3 regions of the Stenotrophomonas sp. LARHCG68 genome follow, and region 2 is predicted to be linked to each of the others. Evidence: predicted binding sites of a transcription regulator. Region 2 holds the regulator's gene; each other region holds the start of a gene.
What was found. The regulator FliA, encoded in region 2, starts transcription of late flagellar genes. The targets are predictions, from matches to a motif close to TAAAGTTTNNCNNNCNNNGGCCGATAA.

Region 1: ACIPR8_RS14225 (chemotaxis protein CheW) is a predicted target of FliA. The motif match lies at 4,673-4,699, and genes of this name have one in related genera.
Region 3: ACIPR8_RS14240 (methyl-accepting chemotaxis protein) is a predicted target of FliA. The motif match lies at 4,498-4,524, and genes of this name have one in related genera.

What each region holds. Positions count from the first base shown of each region.
Region 1 covers NZ_JBIXJV010000004.1:1,107-7,111, forward strand. Annotated here, with positions in the region: partial or broken gene ACIPR8_RS14205 (methyl-accepting chemotaxis protein) at 1-45, shown strand, start outside; gene ACIPR8_RS14210 (methyl-accepting chemotaxis protein) at 369-2,606, shown strand; gene ACIPR8_RS14215 (alpha/beta hydrolase) at 2,757-3,620, shown strand; gene ACIPR8_RS14220 (flagellar brake protein) at 3,834-4,604, shown strand; gene ACIPR8_RS14225 (chemotaxis protein CheW) at 4,743-5,237, shown strand; gene ACIPR8_RS14230 (hypothetical protein) at 5,365-5,751, shown strand; gene ACIPR8_RS14235 (methyl-accepting chemotaxis protein) at 5,834-6,005, shown strand, end outside.
Region 2 covers NZ_JBIXJV010000006.1:206,688-212,692, forward strand. Annotated here, with positions in the region: gene flhA (flagellar biosynthesis protein FlhA) at 1-1,476, shown strand, start outside; gene flhF (flagellar biosynthesis protein FlhF) at 1,628-3,418, shown strand; gene ACIPR8_RS17470 (MinD/ParA family protein) at 3,405-4,289, shown strand; gene ACIPR8_RS17475 (RNA polymerase sigma factor FliA) at 4,286-5,032, shown strand; gene cheY (chemotaxis response regulator CheY) at 5,046-5,438, shown strand; gene ACIPR8_RS17485 (protein phosphatase CheZ) at 5,438-6,005, shown strand, end outside.
Region 3 covers NZ_JBIXJV010000004.1:7,881-13,885, reverse strand. Annotated here, with positions in the region: gene ACIPR8_RS14255 (protein-glutamate methylesterase/protein-glutamine glutaminase) at 1-824, opposite strand, end outside; gene cheD (chemoreceptor glutamine deamidase CheD) at 821-1,420, opposite strand; gene ACIPR8_RS14245 (CheR family methyltransferase) at 1,417-2,262, opposite strand; gene ACIPR8_RS14240 (methyl-accepting chemotaxis protein) at 2,280-4,445, opposite strand; gene ACIPR8_RS14235 (methyl-accepting chemotaxis protein) at 4,571-6,005, opposite strand, start outside.

The DNA.
Region 1 (6,005 bases), on a different contig from region 2:
ATCGAACCGATGGTCGCCAATGGCGAGGACTGGCAGGAATTCTGATTTTCCCGCGGTTTCCGGCTTCACCCCCACGACGACCACGGCATGCCCGTGGTCGTCGTGTTTTGGGACATCCAACCCACTTTCCGCGTAGCCGGGATTACAGATAACGCCCTGAATCGTAAGAGTTTCATCACGATCCTCACGATTTCATCACATGCCCTTTCAGTTCATAAAACGCCCCCTGTTCAGCCATCAAGCCGCCTCCGGATCGCGCCGCTATCCGCTGAACAGCCGGCAATGAACGCCGGCCTTATCCGCGCCAACGCGCCGGCAACATCCTCGGGCGGGGGCGTCACCCGCAAAGTCGATCCGGAGAGAAAGAGATGGAGTTCTTCCGCAACCTCACGATCGCCCGAAAGCTCGCGATCGCTTTCACCCTCACCACCGTCGCCACCGTTGGCATGGGCGCGTTCGCGGTGGTCCGCCTCAAGCAGGCCACCACCCAGTTGAACGAGATGAGCCAGCGCTACATGCCGGCCGTCCAACACCTGGAGAGCATCCGCGCCGACCTGGCCGAAATCCGCATCGCCGAGCTGTCACAGTTGTCCCACCTGCACGAGCCGGCGTTCGTCGCCGAGTACAACCAGCGCATCGCCGACCAGCGCGCCAAGCTGGCCGAGCACCAGAAGCGCTATGAGGCCCTGCCCGCCAGCGATGAGCAGAAGCGCCTGTACGGCCAGATGCTCAAGACCCTGGAGCAATACCTCAGCGCCCACGCGCAGATGGAAAAGGCCGTGGCCGATGGCCAGTTCGAGCTGGCCCAGCAGATCTCCAACGAACACTCGCGCGTCAGCCGCCGCGACCTGTTCAGCGACGTGGAGAAGCTCAGCAGCTACGTCGTGTCGGCCCTGGACAGCGAGGTGGCGCTCGCCGATGCCACCCAGGCGCGCAGCACCAACGCATTGTTCGCCTGCATGGCCTTGCTGGGCCTGCTGTCGGTCGCCCTCGGCGTGGTCATCGTGCGCGCCATCGTACGCCCGCTGAAGGACGCCCTGCGGGCCGCCGACGAGGTCGCCACCGGCCGCCTGGACGGCACCATCGACGCCGGACGCGGTGACGAGGTCGGCCAGTTGCTGGCTTCGATGCAGCGCATGCAGCACCAGCTCAAGGCAGTGATCGCCGCGCAGTCGGACATGGCGCGCGAGCACGACCAGGGCCAGATCAGCTACCGCATCGACGAATCCCGCTTCCCCGGCGAGTACGGGCGCATGGTGCGCGAGGTCAATGCCCTGGTCGCCCAGCACATCGGCGTGAAGATGCGGGTGGTCGAGGTGATGCGCCACTACGCCCGTGGCGACCTGTCGGTGGACATGGACCGCCTGCCCGGCGAGAAGGCCGCCATCACCGACGCGATGGACGGCACCAAGGCCAGCCTGTCGGCCATCAACAACGAGATCAAGCGCCTGTCGCGCGCCGCCGCCGCCGGTGATTTCAGCCAGCGTGGCGACATCGACCGTTACGAGCACGACTTCCGCGAGATGGTCGGCGGGCTCAACGCACTGATGCAGACCACCGAGGACAACCTCGGCCACATCTCGCGGCTGCTGCAGGCCATTGCCGAGGGTGACCTGACCCGTCGTGTCGAAGGCGACTTCCACGGCATCTTCGCGCGCATGCGTGACGACGGCAACACCAGCATCGACCAGCTCGCCAGCATCGTCTCCGGCATCCAGGCCGCCAGCGGCAGCATCAGCCTGTCGGCCAGCGAGATCGCCACCGGCAACAGCGACCTGTCGCGCCGCACCGAGACGCAGGCCGCCAACCTGGAGGAAACCGCTGCCTCGATGGAGGAACTGACCTCCACCGTGCGCCAGAACGCCGAGCATGCCCGCCAGGCCGACCAGCTGGCGCGCGGTGCCGCCGACGTGGCCGCGCAGGGTGGCGAAGTGGTCGGGCGCGTGGTCAACACCATGAGCTCGATCGAGCAGTCCTCCCAACGCATCGCCGACATCATCAGCGTGATCGACGGCATCGCCTTCCAGACCAACATCCTGGCCTTGAACGCGGCGGTGGAAGCGGCCCGGGCCGGCGACCAGGGCCGTGGCTTCGCGGTGGTGGCTTCGGAAGTGCGCACTCTGGCGCAGCGTTCGGCCGCCGCGGCCAAGGAGATCAAGGGATTGATCGACGACTCGGTCGGCAAGGTCAGCGAAGGCTCGCAACTGGTCCGCCGCGCCGGCAGCACCATGGACGACATCGTGGCCTCGGTGCAGCGCGTGACCACGATCATGGCCGACATCGCCGCCGCCTCGCAGGAACAGACCGCCGGCATCGAACAGGTCAACCAGACCGTGATGCAGATGGACGAGAGCACCCAGCAGAATGCCGCGCTGGTCGAGGAAGCCTCCGCGGCGGCACGCTCGATGGAAGACCAGGCGCGCCAGCTGACCGATGCAGTGGCCCAGTTCCGCCTCTCCGACGCCGTCAGCGCATCACTGGCCCGCGTTGCCGCCAGCGTACCGCCGCCGGCCGCCCCGCGGCCACGCCCCACCCTGCGTGCCATCCCGGGCAAGCCGGCAGCCCATGCACCGGTCAGCAGTGGCGAGGACTGGCAGGAGTTCTGATCCGTTGCTTGCCGGCGGTGGTCGGGAACTCTCCGGCCTGTCCACCGCCGGCCTCTTTGGCTTCATCCAGGGTCATCGTGTGACGCCTCGTGGACATGGGCCGGCGAAAGGATCGAAGATCCCAGGACGGTCCCTCCCACGCGACGTCCCATGCCCCGCATCACGCGCATTCTCATCGGGCTTGCCGCCCTGCTGGTGGTCGGTGTGGCCGGCAGCCTGCTCATCGGCCAGGCACTGATCACTCCGGTGCCGCGCACCATAGGGCCCCCGCCGGCCTCGCTCGGCGCCCGTCCGGTGCGCATTGATTCGGCTGCTGGCCCGGTCTCTGGATGGTTTGTCCCTGGCCAGGCGGACAAGGGCAGCGTGCTCCTTCTGCACGGCGTGCGCTCGGACCGGCGCCAGATGCTCCCCCGCGCGCAGTGGCTCAAGCAGTTGGGCTATTCCGTGCTGCTCATCGACCTTCCGGCGCATGGGCAATCCCCCGCCGCGCACATCACCTTCGGCGCCAACGAGTCCAAGGCGGTCGACGCGGCAGTCACGTTCCTTGGCCAACAAGCGCCGGGCCGGGCCGTCGCGGTGATCGGGGTGTCCCTGGGGGCCGCATCCACAGTGCTGTCCGCTTCCACGCGACAACTGGCCGCCGTTGTCCTGGAATCGATGTACCCCAGCCTCGACCAAGCCGTCGCCGACCGCCTGGCCATCCGTCTGGGCGCCCCCGGACGTCCGCTGGCACCGCTGCTGCTGTGGCAGCTGCCGTTGCGCCTGCAGCTCTCGGCCGACGACCTTCGACCCATTGATCACCTGGCCGCAATCGGCGCCCCGGTATTGATCGCGTCCGGTTCACGGGACCGCCACACCCCCATCGACGAAGCCCGCGCGCTCTATCGTGCCGCCGCCGCGCCCAAGCAGTTCTGGGAGGTACCCGGCGCGGCCCATGTCGACCTCTACGCGCATGACCCCGCCGCATACCAGCGGGTGGTCGGGGCGTTCCTCCAGTCGCGCCTGCAGCAATAGCCGCGCCTCTTCCACGGCCGAAACGGCCCTCTACGTACGCCGCCAGCCAGTGACGGAATTCCGTCTCCGGAATCGCCAGCCGGTGCCAACGGCCACCTGCTTCACAAAAGGCTCGTAACAGTGCGCCTAAAGAGTTAGAAAGAGCGGCCGATATCACAGTTTCCAGGAGACCGATTGCGGGTTCCCTGGCTTCGACCCTCTGCAAGCGCCTCCATGTCCGTACCCGAATCCTTCGAGTCGAGCCCGTCCACCGTCGCCGGCAACCTGTATGCCGATGAACGCTACATGGTGCGCAGCCCGCACCAGATCCGGCACCTGCTGCAGCAGATGATCGACCAGCGGTCGATGGTCAACGCGCACCCGGATGGACGCGACCAGTCCTTCCCCAGCGCGGTGCTGGAAGTGGACGAGGACGGCCTGCTGCTCGATGCCAGCCCGCTGCCGGCGATCAACCGCAGCGCGGAGGTCGCCGCTTCCCTGCTGTGCTTTGGCCAGGTCGACAAGGTCACCGTGCGCTTCCAGCTGCATGGCCACCGCCGCATCGAACAGGACGGCCGGGTGGCATTCCGGGTACCGCTGCCGGAGGAGGTCTACCACCTGCAGCGCCGTGAGTTTTACCGGCTGGAAACCCCGGTGGGCGACTCACCCTACTGTCTGATCCCCGACCCGGACGGCGGCGAGCCCAGCCGCTGGCGGGTGATCGACATCAGCGCCGGCGGCATGGCGCTGATGCTGCCCTCGCCGCAGGACCTGCTCGCCCTGCAGGGCCGCTATCGCGGCTGCGGGCTGCTGATCCCCGACGCGCCGCCGGTGACCACCACCCTGGTGGTCTGCAACCTGCGCCAGCAGAAACAGGCCAACGGCATGGAAACCATCCGCGCCGGCCTGCGTTTCGACGACCTGCCACGCGGTGCCGACACGCTGATCCAGCGGTACATCTTCCGCATCGATCGGCTGCGCAAGGCGCGCAGCAACGGCGACTGACCCGGCCCGGGCGCCATTGTGCGCCCCACCTGGCCGAACGCGCCCCGCCCTCTGTGGCCGTCCGTCGCTAAAGTCCCGCCTCCTGGCGCCGATACCGGTGCAACAGCCACCGGCGCCACGCCAGGACCAGGACCTGCCATGAACGATACGCGTACCACTTCCGCCGAAGGCACCGGCGGCGAGTACCTCAGCTTCACCCTCGGCGCAGAGCACTACGGCGTCGACATCCTCAAGGTGCAGGAGATCCGCGGCTACGACGCGGTCACCCGCGTGCCCGATGCCCCGGACTACATCAAGGGCGTCATCAACCTGCGCGGCACCATCGTGCCGGTCATCGACCTGCGCCTGAAACTGCGCCTGGACGAGGCACGCTACGACGCCTTCACCGTAATGATCGTGCTCAACGTCGAGGACCGCGTGGTCGGCATCGTCGTGGACAGCGTCTCGGACGTGATCCCGCTGTCGGCCGAGCAGATCCGCCCGACCCCGGAATTCGGTGCCGCGGTGGACACCCGCTTCATCTCCGGCATCGGCACCCAGGACGACCGCATGCTGATCCTGCTGGACATCGAAACCCTGCTCGACACCGCCGACCTCGGGCAGGCCGCGGTGACCGAAGAAGCCGCGGCCTGACCCAGCCAACCGGGAGGCGCATCACATTTCCGAACATGCGCCCTCAGCCGCCTGCCCTGTCGGCCGATAGCCCATTGCATGCCCGTCCTCCCCGACTGGCGCCCTCTCGTCATCCCCGGAGATTTTGATGTCCAAGCACCTGATTTGCCTGCTGTCGGCAGCCGTCCTGGCCACCGCCTCGTTCCACGTCGCCGCCGACCCGGCCGAGATGATCCCGCCGGAAAACGCCGCCCGCTTCGCCGGCAAGGACGGCATGGTCTGCGGCAAGGTCGAGAAGGCCCGCTACGCCGAAGGTTCCGAAGGCCAGCCGACCTTCCTGCACATGGGTGGCCAGTTCCCGCGCCACACCTTCTCCGCGCGCATCTCCGGCGCCAACCGTGGCAACTTCGGCTTCCCGCTGGAATCGCTGGAAGGCAAGACCGTCTGCGTCATCGGCAAGATCCAGCGTGACTCCTCGCGCGCCGAGATCGAAGTCAGCTCGCCGGCCAGCCTGAAGCTGGCAAACATCAAGTAATCCCAGCCTGGTGCCGCGCCGGCCCCGCCGGTGCGGCGCACGCTGCCCGTGCGCGCGCGGGACGTCACCGGAGATCTCCAAGATGCAGTGGGTCAACTCGCTCAAACTCAAGCCGAAGCTGATGCTTACCTTCGGCGTCGTGCTGTTCGTCATGCTGTTGCAGGGCATCGTCGCGTTCCGTGGCCTGTACACCCTCAATGAAGCCACCACCGACCTGGCCGACAACCGCATGCCCAGCCTGCGCGCGACCGGTG
Region 2 (6,005 bases):
ATCCTGATCCTGTTCATCAACCTGCTCGGTGGCCTGGCGGTCGGCGTGCTGCAGCATGGCATGCCGGTCGGCGACGCCGCCGCCACCTACACCCTGCTGTCCATCGGTGACGGTCTGGTGGCGCAGTTGCCGGCGCTGCTGGTGTCCAGCGCGGTGGCGATGCTGGTCACCCGCGCCTCGCGTTCGCAGGACATGGCGCAGGCAATGACCGGCCAGGTGTTCGGCCAGTACCGCGCCCTGGCCATCACCGCAGGCATTCTCGGCCTGGTCGGCCTGGTGCCGGGCATGCCCAACCTGGCCTTCCTGACCCTGGCGTCGGTGCTCGGCTTCGTGGCCTGGAAGCTGTGGAAGCGCGAGATGGCCAACGCCGGCAAGGAGAAGTCCGCCGCCGCGGACGGCGGCGACGGCGCGCTGGCCGGGTTGTCGGCCACCCAGCCCTCGCCCACCGCCGAGCTGAGCTGGGACGAACTGCGCCCGGTCGACCCGCTCGGCCTGGAGGTCGGCTACCGGCTGATCCCGCTGGTGGACAAGACCCAGGGCGGCGAGTTGATGGCCCGCATCAAGGGCGTGCGCCGCAAGCTCACCCAGGACCTGGGCTTCCTGATCCCGCCGGTGCATATCCGCGACAACCTGGAGCTGCCGGCCACCGCCTACCGCCTGTTGATCCATGGCGTGCCGGTCAGCACCGCCGACATCCACCCCGACCGTGAGCTGGCGCTGGACCCCGGCAGCGCGATGGGCAAGCTGGAAGGCATCGCCGGCAAGGATCCCGCCTTCGGCCTGGATGCCACCTGGATCCAGCCACACCAGCGCGCCCACGCCGAATCGCTGGGCTACACCGTGGTCGACCCGGCCACCGTGGTGGCCACCCACCTCTCGCACCTGATCCGCGAACACGCACCCGAACTGCTGGGCCACGAGGAAGTGCAGCAGCTGCTGGCGACCCTGGCCAAGAGCGCGCCCAAGCTGGCCGAGGACCTCTCGCCCAAGGCGCTGCCGTTGTCCACGATCGCGCGCGTGCTGCAGAACCTGCTGGTCGAGCGGGTGCCGATCCGCCAGCTGCGCAAGATCGCCGAGGCGCTGGTGGAAACCGCGCCGGTCACCCAGGACCCGACCGCGCTCACCGCGGCGGTTCGCAACGCGTTGGGCCGTTTCATCGTGCAGGAGATTGCCGGGATGTCGCCGGAACTGCCGGTGTTCACCCTCAACCCGCAACTGGAACGGGTCTTGCAGGAGTCCACCCAAGGCAATGGTGCCGCACTGGAACCCGGTCTCGCCGAACGCCTCCACCAGAGTCTTGCCGATTGCGTCGGCAAGCAGGAGGCCCGCAACGAGCCTGCGGTCGTGCTGGTACCGGCGCCGGTCCGCGCCGCGCTGGCGCGCCTGGTCCGCCACAGCGTTCCCTCGCTGTCGGTCCTGGCCTACAGCGAGGTGCCGGAGGACAAGCGCCTGAAGCTGGTCGGCACGATCAGCTGACGCCGCCCGGAAGCCGGCTCCCCGAAAGGGCCGGCGACGGAAAACAGACACCCAACCGACCGAAACACCCGCGCACGAAGGAGCCCGTAACGCCATGCACGACATCGCCAACGCCACTCCTTCGCGGCAGCCCCACTCCCGGTACCAGAACATGAAGATCAAACGTTTCGTCGCCGCCGACATGCGCACCGCCATGAACCTGGTGCGCAAGGAGCATGGGCCGGACGCGGTCATCCTTTCCAACCGCCGCATCGAGGAAGGTGTCGAGATCGTGGCGGCCGCCCATTACGACGAAGCCGTGGTGCAGCAGGCGCTGGAAGCCAGCCGCCCGGCCCCGCCGGCCCCGAGCAAGCCGCGCAGTGCCGCTGAAGCGATCATGGCCGCGGTCACCCGTCGCCGTACCCCGGAGCCGGAACCGGTCGCCGTCACCACGTCCGCGGTCGCCGCCCTGGCCCGCTCGGCCGTGGGTGCCACTGGCCGCTCGATCGACACCAGCGTGGAACTGGCGCCGGGCAGCCGCTTCGCTTCGTTGCTCAAGCAGCCGGCCGCCGAAGCCCCGGTCATCCCCGCCGCCATCGTCCCGGCGGCGGCCATGCCCGCCGCATTCGCCTCGATCGCACCGGCGGCCGTGGCGACGCAGCACTTCGCCACCCTGCTGGCTGACGAACCGCCGGTGGTGCCGGCTTTCCGTCCTGCCGGCAGCGTCGCCGCCAAGGTCCCGGCAGCCAGTCAGGAGCCGTCCCAGGCCGCGACGGTCGACGCGGTGCCGCCGGTGCAGCGCGCCCAGTTCCAGATCGATCCGCCGCAGCCGGAGCCGACCCCGGTACCGGCAGTGGCCGAACTGCCGGCCGCAGCGCCCGTGGCTGCTGCCCCGGTGGTCGCCGTAACCGCACCGGTTGCCGCGGCCACGACCGAAGCTGTCGTGCCCGTTGCGCCGGCCGTACCGGCCGTGACTGCAGCGCCGGCGGCACCGGTCGCCATCCCGGTCACCCCGGAGACCGCCGCGGCGCTGAGCGTGGTGGCCTCCCGCCGCGACGACGAACAACTCATCCAGCTGCGCCAGGAAATGGCCGGCATGCGCCAGATGATCGAGCGCGAGATGCACCGCTTCACCGACGAGCGCCTGCGCGGCAGCGCGGTGCGCGCCAATGCGCTGGACCTGATGGACGAGTACGGCTTCGACGCCGGCCTGGCCCGCGATGTGGTCCTGCAGATCCCGGCCGACACCGACCCCAGCCGTGCCCGCGGGCTGATGCTGGGCCTGATCTCGCGCAAGCTGCCGATCGCCCCGGTCGACCCGATCGAGACGGGTGGCGTGATCGCCCTGGTTGGCCCGACCGGCGCCGGCAAGACCACCACCATCGCCAAGCTGGCCTCGCGCTTCGCCGAGGCCCATGCCCCGCGTGACGTGGCGCTGGTCACCACCGACACCCAGCGCATCGGCGCGCGCGAGCAGCTGTATGGCTTCGGCCGCCAGCTCGGCATCGCCGTGCACGAGGCCAACAGCGGCACCGACCTGAACCAGCTGCTGCAGAAGCTGGCCGACTACAAGCTGGTGCTGATCGACACCGCCGGGCTGGGCCAGCGCGACCGCGCCCTCACCGCCCAGCTGCAGTGGCTGCGCGCCGCCGGCCAGATCCGCACCCTGCTGGTGCTGCCGGCCAACACCTCCTTCCAGGACATGGATGAGGTGGTGCGCCGCTTCAGCGCCGCCAACCCGCAGGGCGTGGTGCTGACCAAGCTGGACGAGACCGGCCGCTTCGGCTCGGCCCTGTCCATCGCCGTGGACCACTGCCTGCCGGTGACCTGGGTCACCGACGGCCAGGACGTGCCGGAGGACCTGCACCGGGCCTCGGCGGCCAATCTCGTACTTCGCCTTGAAGATTTGCGCCGCGCGGCCGATATGCCCTGCAACCCGGAGTTCAACAATGCAGTCGCGTGAGTACGCCAAGCTGACCCACACCTTCCCGCTCGCGGCCACCCGGCGCGAGCCCGCAGGACCGGTGCGCACCATCGCCGTGACCGGCGGCAAGGGCGGCGTCGGCAAGACCAATGTCTCGGCCAACCTGGCCGTGGCACTGGCCGGCATGGGCAAGCGCACCCTGCTGCTGGACGCCGACCTGGGCCTGGCCAACATCGACGTGGTGCTGGGCCTTCAGCCCAAGCACACCCTGGCCGACCTGGTCGCCGGGCGCTGCACGCTGGAGGAAGTGATCATCGAGGGCCCGAACGGGGTGCTGGTGGTGCCGGCCGCGTCCGGCCGCCGCCACATGGCCGAACTGGCGCCGGCCGAGCACGTGGGCCTGGTCAACGCGTTCTCCGAGCTGGAACGCGACCTGGACGTGATGATCATCGACACCGCCGCCGGCATCACCGACAGCGTGCTGACCTTCTGCCAGGCCGCGCAGGACACCGTGGTGGTGGTCTGCGACGAGCCGGCCTCCATCACCGACGCCTACGCGCTGATCAAGGTGCTCTCGCGCGAGCGCGGCGTGGACCGCATCCAGGTCGTGGCCAACATGGCCCGTGATCCCAACGAAGGCCGCGCCCTGTACGAGAAGCTGGTGCGCGTCTGCGAGAAGTTCCTGATCGACGTCTCGCTCAACTACCTGGGCTGCGTGCCGCAGGACGACTGGCTGCGCGTGTCGGTGCAGCGCCAGCAGCCGGTGGTGAAGCTGTACCCGTCGGCACCGGCCGCCCTGGCCATCCAGGAGATCGCCCGCCGCACCGCGCGCTGGCAGGCCCCCACCACCCCGCGCGGCGGCGTCGAGTTCTTCCTGGAACGCATCATCCAGCAGAAGGTGAGCGCATGAACGCAACGGCCCATTACCGTGAAGTCCAGCGCAATGCGGCCAACGAGTGCATTGCCCAGCACGCCGACCTGGTGCGCCGCATCGCCCACCACCTGGCCGCGCGCCTGCCCGCCAGCGTGGAGGTCGACGACCTGATCCAGGCCGGCATGATGGGCCTGATCGAGGCCTCGCGCAGCTATGACGCCGAACAGGGCGCCTCGTTCGAGACCTATGCCTCGATCCGCATCCGAGGCTCGATGATCGACGAGATCCGGCGTGGCGACTGGGTGCCGCGCTCCGTGCACCGTCGCGCCCGCGATGCCGCGGCCACCATCCGTCGCCTCGAGCAGGCCAGCGGCCGTGCCGCCAGCGCCACCGAGGTGGCCGAGGCGATGGAAATGCCGCTGCCCGAGTACATGCGGCTGGTCGAGGATGCCTCGCGCGGCCAGGTGCTGAGCCTGGAGTCGCGCATCGAGGACCAGGGCGAGCTGGACACCCCGGCCACCGGCGGCCCCACCCCGCAGCAGATGCTCGAGCGCAGCCAGTTCGGCGCCGAGCTGGGCAGGGCCATCAGCCAGCTGCCCGAGCGCGAACAGCTGGTGCTCTCGCTCTACTACGAGCAGGAACTGAACCTGAAAGAGATCGGCGCGGTGCTCGGTGTCAGCGAGTCGCGCGTCTGCCAGATCCATGGCCAGGCCACGCTGCGCCTGCGTGGTCGGCTGAAGATTTTCGAGTCGGCCGACGCCGGCTTCGAGGAACCATGAAGAGGAATTCCTTTTGAACAAGAACATGCGCATCCTGATCGTCGACGATTTCTCGACCATGCGTCGTATCGTCAAGAACCTGCTCGGCGACCTGGGCTTCACCAACACCGCTGAAGCCGAGGACGGGCATGCCGCGCTGGCCATGCTGCAGAGCCAGCCGTTCGATTTCGTGGTCACCGACTGGAACATGCCGGTGATGACCGGCATCGAGCTGCTCAAGGCCATCCGCGCCGATGCCAAGCTCAAGACCCTGCCGGTGCTGATGGTCACCGCCGAAGCCAAGCGCGAGCAGATCATCGAAGCCGCCCAGGCCGGCGTGAACGGCTACATCATCAAGCCGTTCACCGCGCAGACCCTGGAAGAGAAGCTGGGCAAGATCTTCGAACGACTGACGGCGAGCGCCTGATGGACCTGCCTGTCGAGACGCTGAGCGACAAGTCGGCCCTGATCCAGCGCCTGCAGGATGCGCTGGCCGCGCTGGAAAACGGTGATGAAACCCGTTGGCGCCAGGAAATCGACGCCCTGGCCGCGCTGCGCGCGCAGCCGATGGTGGCCGGGCTGGGCCGGTTGGCCCGCGAGCTGGGCCAAGCACTGGGCGAGCTGCCCAGCGTGCCCAGCGAAGCCGGCGAGCTGGACGATGCCTGCGCGCGCCTGGACCACGTGGTGGAGATGACCGAGAAGGCCACCCACCGCACCCTGGACCTGGCAGAGGAATGCCGCGAGCTGACCGAACGGCTGCGCGCCGAAGGCCTCAACGCCGACCAGGACCAGCTGCTGGACCGCATCCGCCACAACCTCACCGAAGTGGCGCTGACCCAGAGCTACCAGGACCTGACCGGTCAGATCATCCGCCGCGTGGTGGGCATCGTCCGCCGCGTGCACGAGGGCTTTGGTGCACTGGGCCTGCCCCCGGCCGAGGAAGACGTGCGCAACGCCGGCCTGGCCGGTCCGGCGGTCAATGGCCTGGACCGCC
Region 3 (6,005 bases), on a different contig from region 2:
GCCACCGAACGGAACAGCACGTCCACCGCCGGCTTGTGCAGGTTGACCGGCGCGGTGTCGTCCACGCGGCAGCGCCAGCGGGCGCCGTCGCGGATGATGCGCAGGTGCTTGCCGCCGGCCGGCAGGTAGGCATGGCCAGGCAGGATGGCTTCGCCGTCGCTGGCCTCGCGTACCGACATGGCCGAATGGCGATCCAGGCGCTCGGCGAAGGCGGCACTGAAGGCCGCAGGCAAGTGCTGGGTGAGCACCACGGCCGGCGCGTCGGCGGGCAGGGTCTCCAGCACGGTCCGCAGTGCTTCGGTGCCGCCGGCAGAGGCACCGATGGCGATCAACCGGTCGGTGGTGCGGAAGCCGATGTGGCTGGAGGCGCTCTGCACGGGCAGGCGGCGCAGCGGCGACGCCGAGGCACGTACGCGCGAGCGCGCGGCCATCTTGACCTTGGCGCGGATCTCGTCGGCGTAGGCTTCCAGGCCGCGGGCGATGTCCAGCTTGGGCTTGGCCACGAAGTCCACCGCGCCCAGGGCCAGGGCCTGAAGGGTGGTATCGGCGCCGCGCTCGGTCAGCGAGGACACCATCACCACCGGCATCGGGTGCAGGCGCATGAGGTTCTCGAGGAAGGCCAGCCCGTCCATGCGTGGCATTTCCACATCCAGGGTCAGCACGTCCGGGTTCAGGCGCTTGATCTTCTCGCGCGCCAGCAGCGGGTCGGCGGCGGTGCCGACCACCTCAATGCCGGGGTCGGCGGCCAGCAGTTCGGTGAGGACTTGGCGCACCAGCGCCGAGTCGTCCACCACCAGCACGCGGCAGGGCGGGGCCAGGCTCATTCGAACAGCTCCACGCCGCCGCTGACCGGCGTGCGCGACAGCTTGGCGCGCACCGCGGTTTCGGCGGCCAGCACTTCGGCGTCGTGCGCATGCGGCAGGCGCTGCACCACGACCCGGCCGGTGGTCGGGAAGAACCACACCTTGCGCGGGTGGATGCCGCACAGGTCCTCGGCGACGATGGGGATGTGCTCGGCCTGCAGGTACTGGCGCACGAACTCGGCGTTGCGGGTGCCGACCGGGTTGCTGGTGAAGCCCTTGAGCACGTTGGCGCCGCCGAAGACCTTGGCTTCCAGGCGCTTGCGGTGCGCGCCGCGCTTGAGCAGGTCGTTGATCAGCAGTTCCATCGCGTAGCTGCCGTAGCGTGCGGGCGCGCCGTCGCCGACGTTGCCGTCCGGCAGCAGGAAGTGGTTCATGCCGCCGATGCCGAGGATCGGGTCGCGGATGCAGGCGGCCACGCAGGAGCCGAGCGTGGTGGTCAGCGCGGTGTCATCGTCCACGACCAGGTACTGGGTGGGCAGCAGCTTGGCGGCGACGGTCTGGAAGCGACTGTCGCGGTAGCGCATGACCTCGTCGGGATAGGACTGGGAAGGCTTCATGCACCGCTCCGGCGGGTACGGCGGTACAAGGTGCGGCCGCATGGCTGGATCAGATCGGCCGCATGCAGGTAGTTCTCCGAATGGCCGGTGTAGAGCAGCCCGTCGTCGCCCATGTGCTCGACCAGCCGCGACAGGATGGCGCGCTGGGTGGGTTTGTCGAAGTAGATCATCACGTTGCGGCAGAACAGCGCGTCGAATGGGCCGCCGACGTCATAGCGGGAGCTGAGCAGGTTGAGCTGGCGGAACTCCACCAGCGCACGCAGCGCCGGCACCACCCGGCATTTGCCCTCGTTCGGGCCGGTGCCGCGCTGGAAATAGCGGCGCTTGGTCTCCGCATCCAGCCCGGCGATGCGTTCGATCGCGTACACGCCCTGGCCGGCGGTGGCCAGCACCTGGGTGTCCACGTCGGTGGCGAGGATGCGTACCGGCGGGGTCATCGTGCCGAACGTCTCGCAGGCGGTGATGGCCATGGAGTAGGGCTCTTCACCGGTGGAGGCGGCGCACGACCACAACTTGATCGGCGCATGCGAGGCGCGCTGCTGCAGTTCCTCGTGCAGCTTGTCGAAGTGGTGCGGCTCACGGAAGAACGAGGTCAGGTTGGTGGTCAGGGCGTTGGTGAATGCCTGCCATTCCTCGCCGCCGTGCTGCTCGAGCTGGTCCAGGTAGTCCTTGAATGACTGCAGGCCCAGCGAGCGCAGCCGGCGCGACAGCCGGCCGTACACCATGTCGCGCTTGGCCGGTGCCAGCGCGATCCCGGCACGGGCATGGATCAGCTCGCAGACGCGGCGGAAGTCGCGGTCGTTGAACTCGAAATCGCGCTGGGTGGTGTCGACGCTGGACATGCTGGCAGGTGCTCCGTTCAACTGGCCAACGCCAGCGCGGCCGGGACCTCGGCCGGCGCGCCGGCGCCGGTGGCCTCGATGCGGAACACCGCCACGGCCTGATCGAGCTGGATGGCCTGTTCTTCCAGCAGGCGCGCCGCGGCACTGGCTTCCTCGACCAGGGCGGCGTTCTGCTGGGTGGTTTCGTCCATCTGCACGATGGTCTGGTTGACCTGCTCGATGCCGGCGCTCTGTTCCTGCGAGGCGGCGGAGATCTCGGCCATGATGTCGGTCACGCGCTGCACCGAAGTGACGATCTCGCCCATGGTCGCACCGGCCTGGTGCACCAGCTGCGAGCCTTCGGAGACACGCTGGGTGGAGTCATCGATCAGGCCCTTGATCTCCTTGGCGGCCGCCGCCGAGCGCTGGGCCAGGGTACGCACTTCACTGGCCACCACGGCGAAGCCGCGGCCCTGTTCGCCGGCGCGCGCGGCTTCGACCGCGGCGTTCAACGCCAGGATGTTGGTCTGGAAGGCGATGCCGTCGATCACCGAGATGATGTCGGCGATGCGGCGCGAGGACTGCTCGATCTGGCCCATCGTGACCACCACTTCCTCGACCACGTTGCCGCCGCGCGCGGCGACGCCGGCCGCGCCGATGGCCAGCTGGTTGGCCTGGCGGGCGGAGTCGGCGTTCTGGCGCACGGTGGAGGTCAGTTCCTCCATCGAGGCGGCGGTTTCCTCCAGGTTGGCCGCCTGCACTTCGGTGCGGCGCGACAGGTCGCTGTTGCCGGTGGCGATCTCGCCGGCGGCCAGGTTGATGCTGTCGGCGGCGGACTGGATGCGCGAGACGATGCCCGAAAGCTGGGCGATGGTGCTGTCCGCGTCCTCGCGCATGCGGGCGAACACGCCCTGGAAGTCACCGTGCATGGTGGCGGTCAGGTCACCCTGGGCCAGGGCGCGCAGCAGCTGCGAGATCTGTTCCAGGTTGTGGTCGCTGGTGCGCATCATCGCGTTGAGGCTGCGCACCATGTCCAGGAAGTCGTGCTCGAAGCGCTGCTCGTCGCCGCGCAGGCTGAAGTCGCCGGCGGCGGCCGCGTTGCCCAGCCGCTTGATCTCGCTGTTGATGGCCGACAGGTTCTGCTTGATGGTGGCCATGGTCTCGGTGATGACGCGCTTCTCGCCCGGCAGCAGGGGCATGTCCGGGGTGAGGTCGCCCACCGCGTAGCGCTGCGCGATGGCGATGACCTGCATCTTCACGTCGATGTGGTTGGCCACCAGCACGTTGGTTTCGGCCACCATCACGCCGTAGTCGCCCGGGAACGCCTCGGCGTCGATGCGGTAGCTGATGATGCCGGCGTCGTGCTGGCGGGCCATTTCATTCTGGGCCTCGATCACCGCGCGCAGCTGGTCCTGCATGCGCTGCATGCTGGTGAGCAGCTGCCCGGTCTCGTCGCGGCTGGGTACGGGGATGGTGTTGTCCATGCGGCCGCGCGCGATGGCATTGGCCACCGCGGTGGCGTTGCGCAGCGGCGTGACGATGCGGCTGCCGATGACCCAGCTCAGGCCGACCACCAGCAGCACCAGCACGCCACCGGCGACGGTCATGATGGCGGTGAACTTCAGCGCCTGGCCCTGCACCTCGTCCATGTAGACGCCGCTGGACACCACCCAGTTCCACGGGCCGTACAGGCCGGCGTAGGCCAGCTTGGCGACCGGGCCCTGCGTGCCGGGCTTGGCCCAGGTGTAGCCGACGTAGCCGCCACCGCGGCGCGCGGCCTCGACCTGGTCGTAGTACAGGCGTACGCCGTCCTCGCCACGGAAGTCCTTCATGTCCTTGCCGACCAGGTCGGCGCGGAACGGATGCATCAGCAGCACGTAGTCGGTGTTGTAGACGTTGAGGTAGTTGACGTCGGCGTTGGAGCGCATGTTCTGCAGCGCGGCCAGCGCCTGCTGCTGTGCGTCGTGCAGCGACAGCTCACCGGCCTTCGCGCGGTTGGCGTAGTAGTCCAGCACGCCTTGGCTCATCTCCACCTGGGCCTTGAGGGACTCCTTGCGGGTTTCGTACAGATCCACGTACTGCATGCGGGCGGCGATCACCGACAGCGCGATCACGCCCAGCGCGATCAGCACCGTCAACAGGTTCAGCTTGCGCCGCACGGAGATGTTGCTGATGTAGTTCGACCAGAGACGGTAGGGATTCATGGCAGAGGGCAGCGCCCGTGGGGGGGCGAGCGGGAAAGGGGAAGTTACGGGTGTATCGGCCGCGGGAGCCGAATGTTTAGCCGGCGCATAACGCACGACCCCGGCCGGAGCCGGGGTCGAGTGGGTCAGAACTCCTGCCAGTCCGAATCGGCCAGCTCGGCAACCGCGGTCCGGTTGCCGGCCACCCGCCGGCGTGCCGGTTCCGGTGCGGGTGCCGGGCGACGCGGCTCGGGCTTGCTGGCGAGCGGTGGCGCGGCGACGGGTTCTTCCGGCTGGCTGTCATCGAGGCGGAACACCGACACGACGGTGGCCAGGTGGCCGGCCTGTTCTTCCATCGAACGGGCCGCGGCGGTGGCTTCCTCCACCAGCGCGGCGTTCTGCTGGGTGGTCTCGTCCATCTGGGTGACGGTCTGGTTGACCTGCTCGATGCCGGCGCTCTGTTCCTGCGAGGCGGCGGAGATCTCGGCCATGATGTCGGTCACGCGCTGCACCGAGGCCACGATCTCGCCCATGGTGGTGCCGGCCTTGCGGACCAGCGCCGAGCCGTCGGACACCTTGCCGACCGAGTCATCGATCAGGCCCTTGATCTCCTTGGCCGCACCGGCCGAGCGCTGGGCCAGCGTACGTACTTCCGAGGCGACCACGGCGAAGCCGCGGCCCTGCTCGCCGGCACGCGCGGCTTCCACCGCGGCGTTGAGCGCCAGGATGTTGGTCTGGAAGGCGATGCCGTCGATGACCGAGATGATCTCGGCGATCTTCTTGGACGAGGCCTCGATGGCGCTCATCGTGGTCACCACCTGGCTGACCACCTCGCCACCCTGCGAGGCCACCGAGGCGGCACCGATGGCCAGCTGGTTGGCCTGGCGGGCCGATTCGGCGTTCTGGCGCACGGTGGAGGTCAGTTCCTCCATCGAGGCGGCGGTTTCCTCCAGGTTGGCGGCCTGCTGCTCGGTACGGCGCGACAGGTCGTTGTTGCCGCTGGCGATCTCGGTGGCGGCCGCATTGATGGCAACCGAGGACTGCTTGATGCGGCCAACGATGCCGGTCAGCTGCTCGGCGGTGGCGTTGGCGTCGTCACGCATGGTGGCGAACACGCCCTGGTACTGGCCATGCATGCGCACGGTGAGGTCGCCGCGCGACAGCGCCGAGAGCAGCGCGGAAATCTGTTCCAGGCTGCTGGCGTTGGCGTCGAGCAGGCTGTTGATCTGGCCGGCCAGCTGCAGGAAGAAGCCGTCCTTGTCGCTGGTCTCGATGCGGCCGCTGAGGTCGCCGGCGGCGGCGGCTTCGATCACGCGCGCCACTTCCTTCTCCACCAGCGCTTCGGTGGTGCGGTCGCGCCATTCGACCACGTGGCCGACGGCCACGCCGCCGTCGTTGCGGATGACCGAGATCGCCTGCGCGAACTGGGCATCGCCGAAGCTCATCTGGCGACGGGCCACGCCGTTCTTTTCCAGCGCTTCGAGCACCTTGTTGTCGACCTGGCCGTTGTGCTCCAGCGCGGTGACCGGTTGGCCGACCAGGGCGATGCTGGCGTCGTAGTGGGACAGGGCGCCTGTCAGC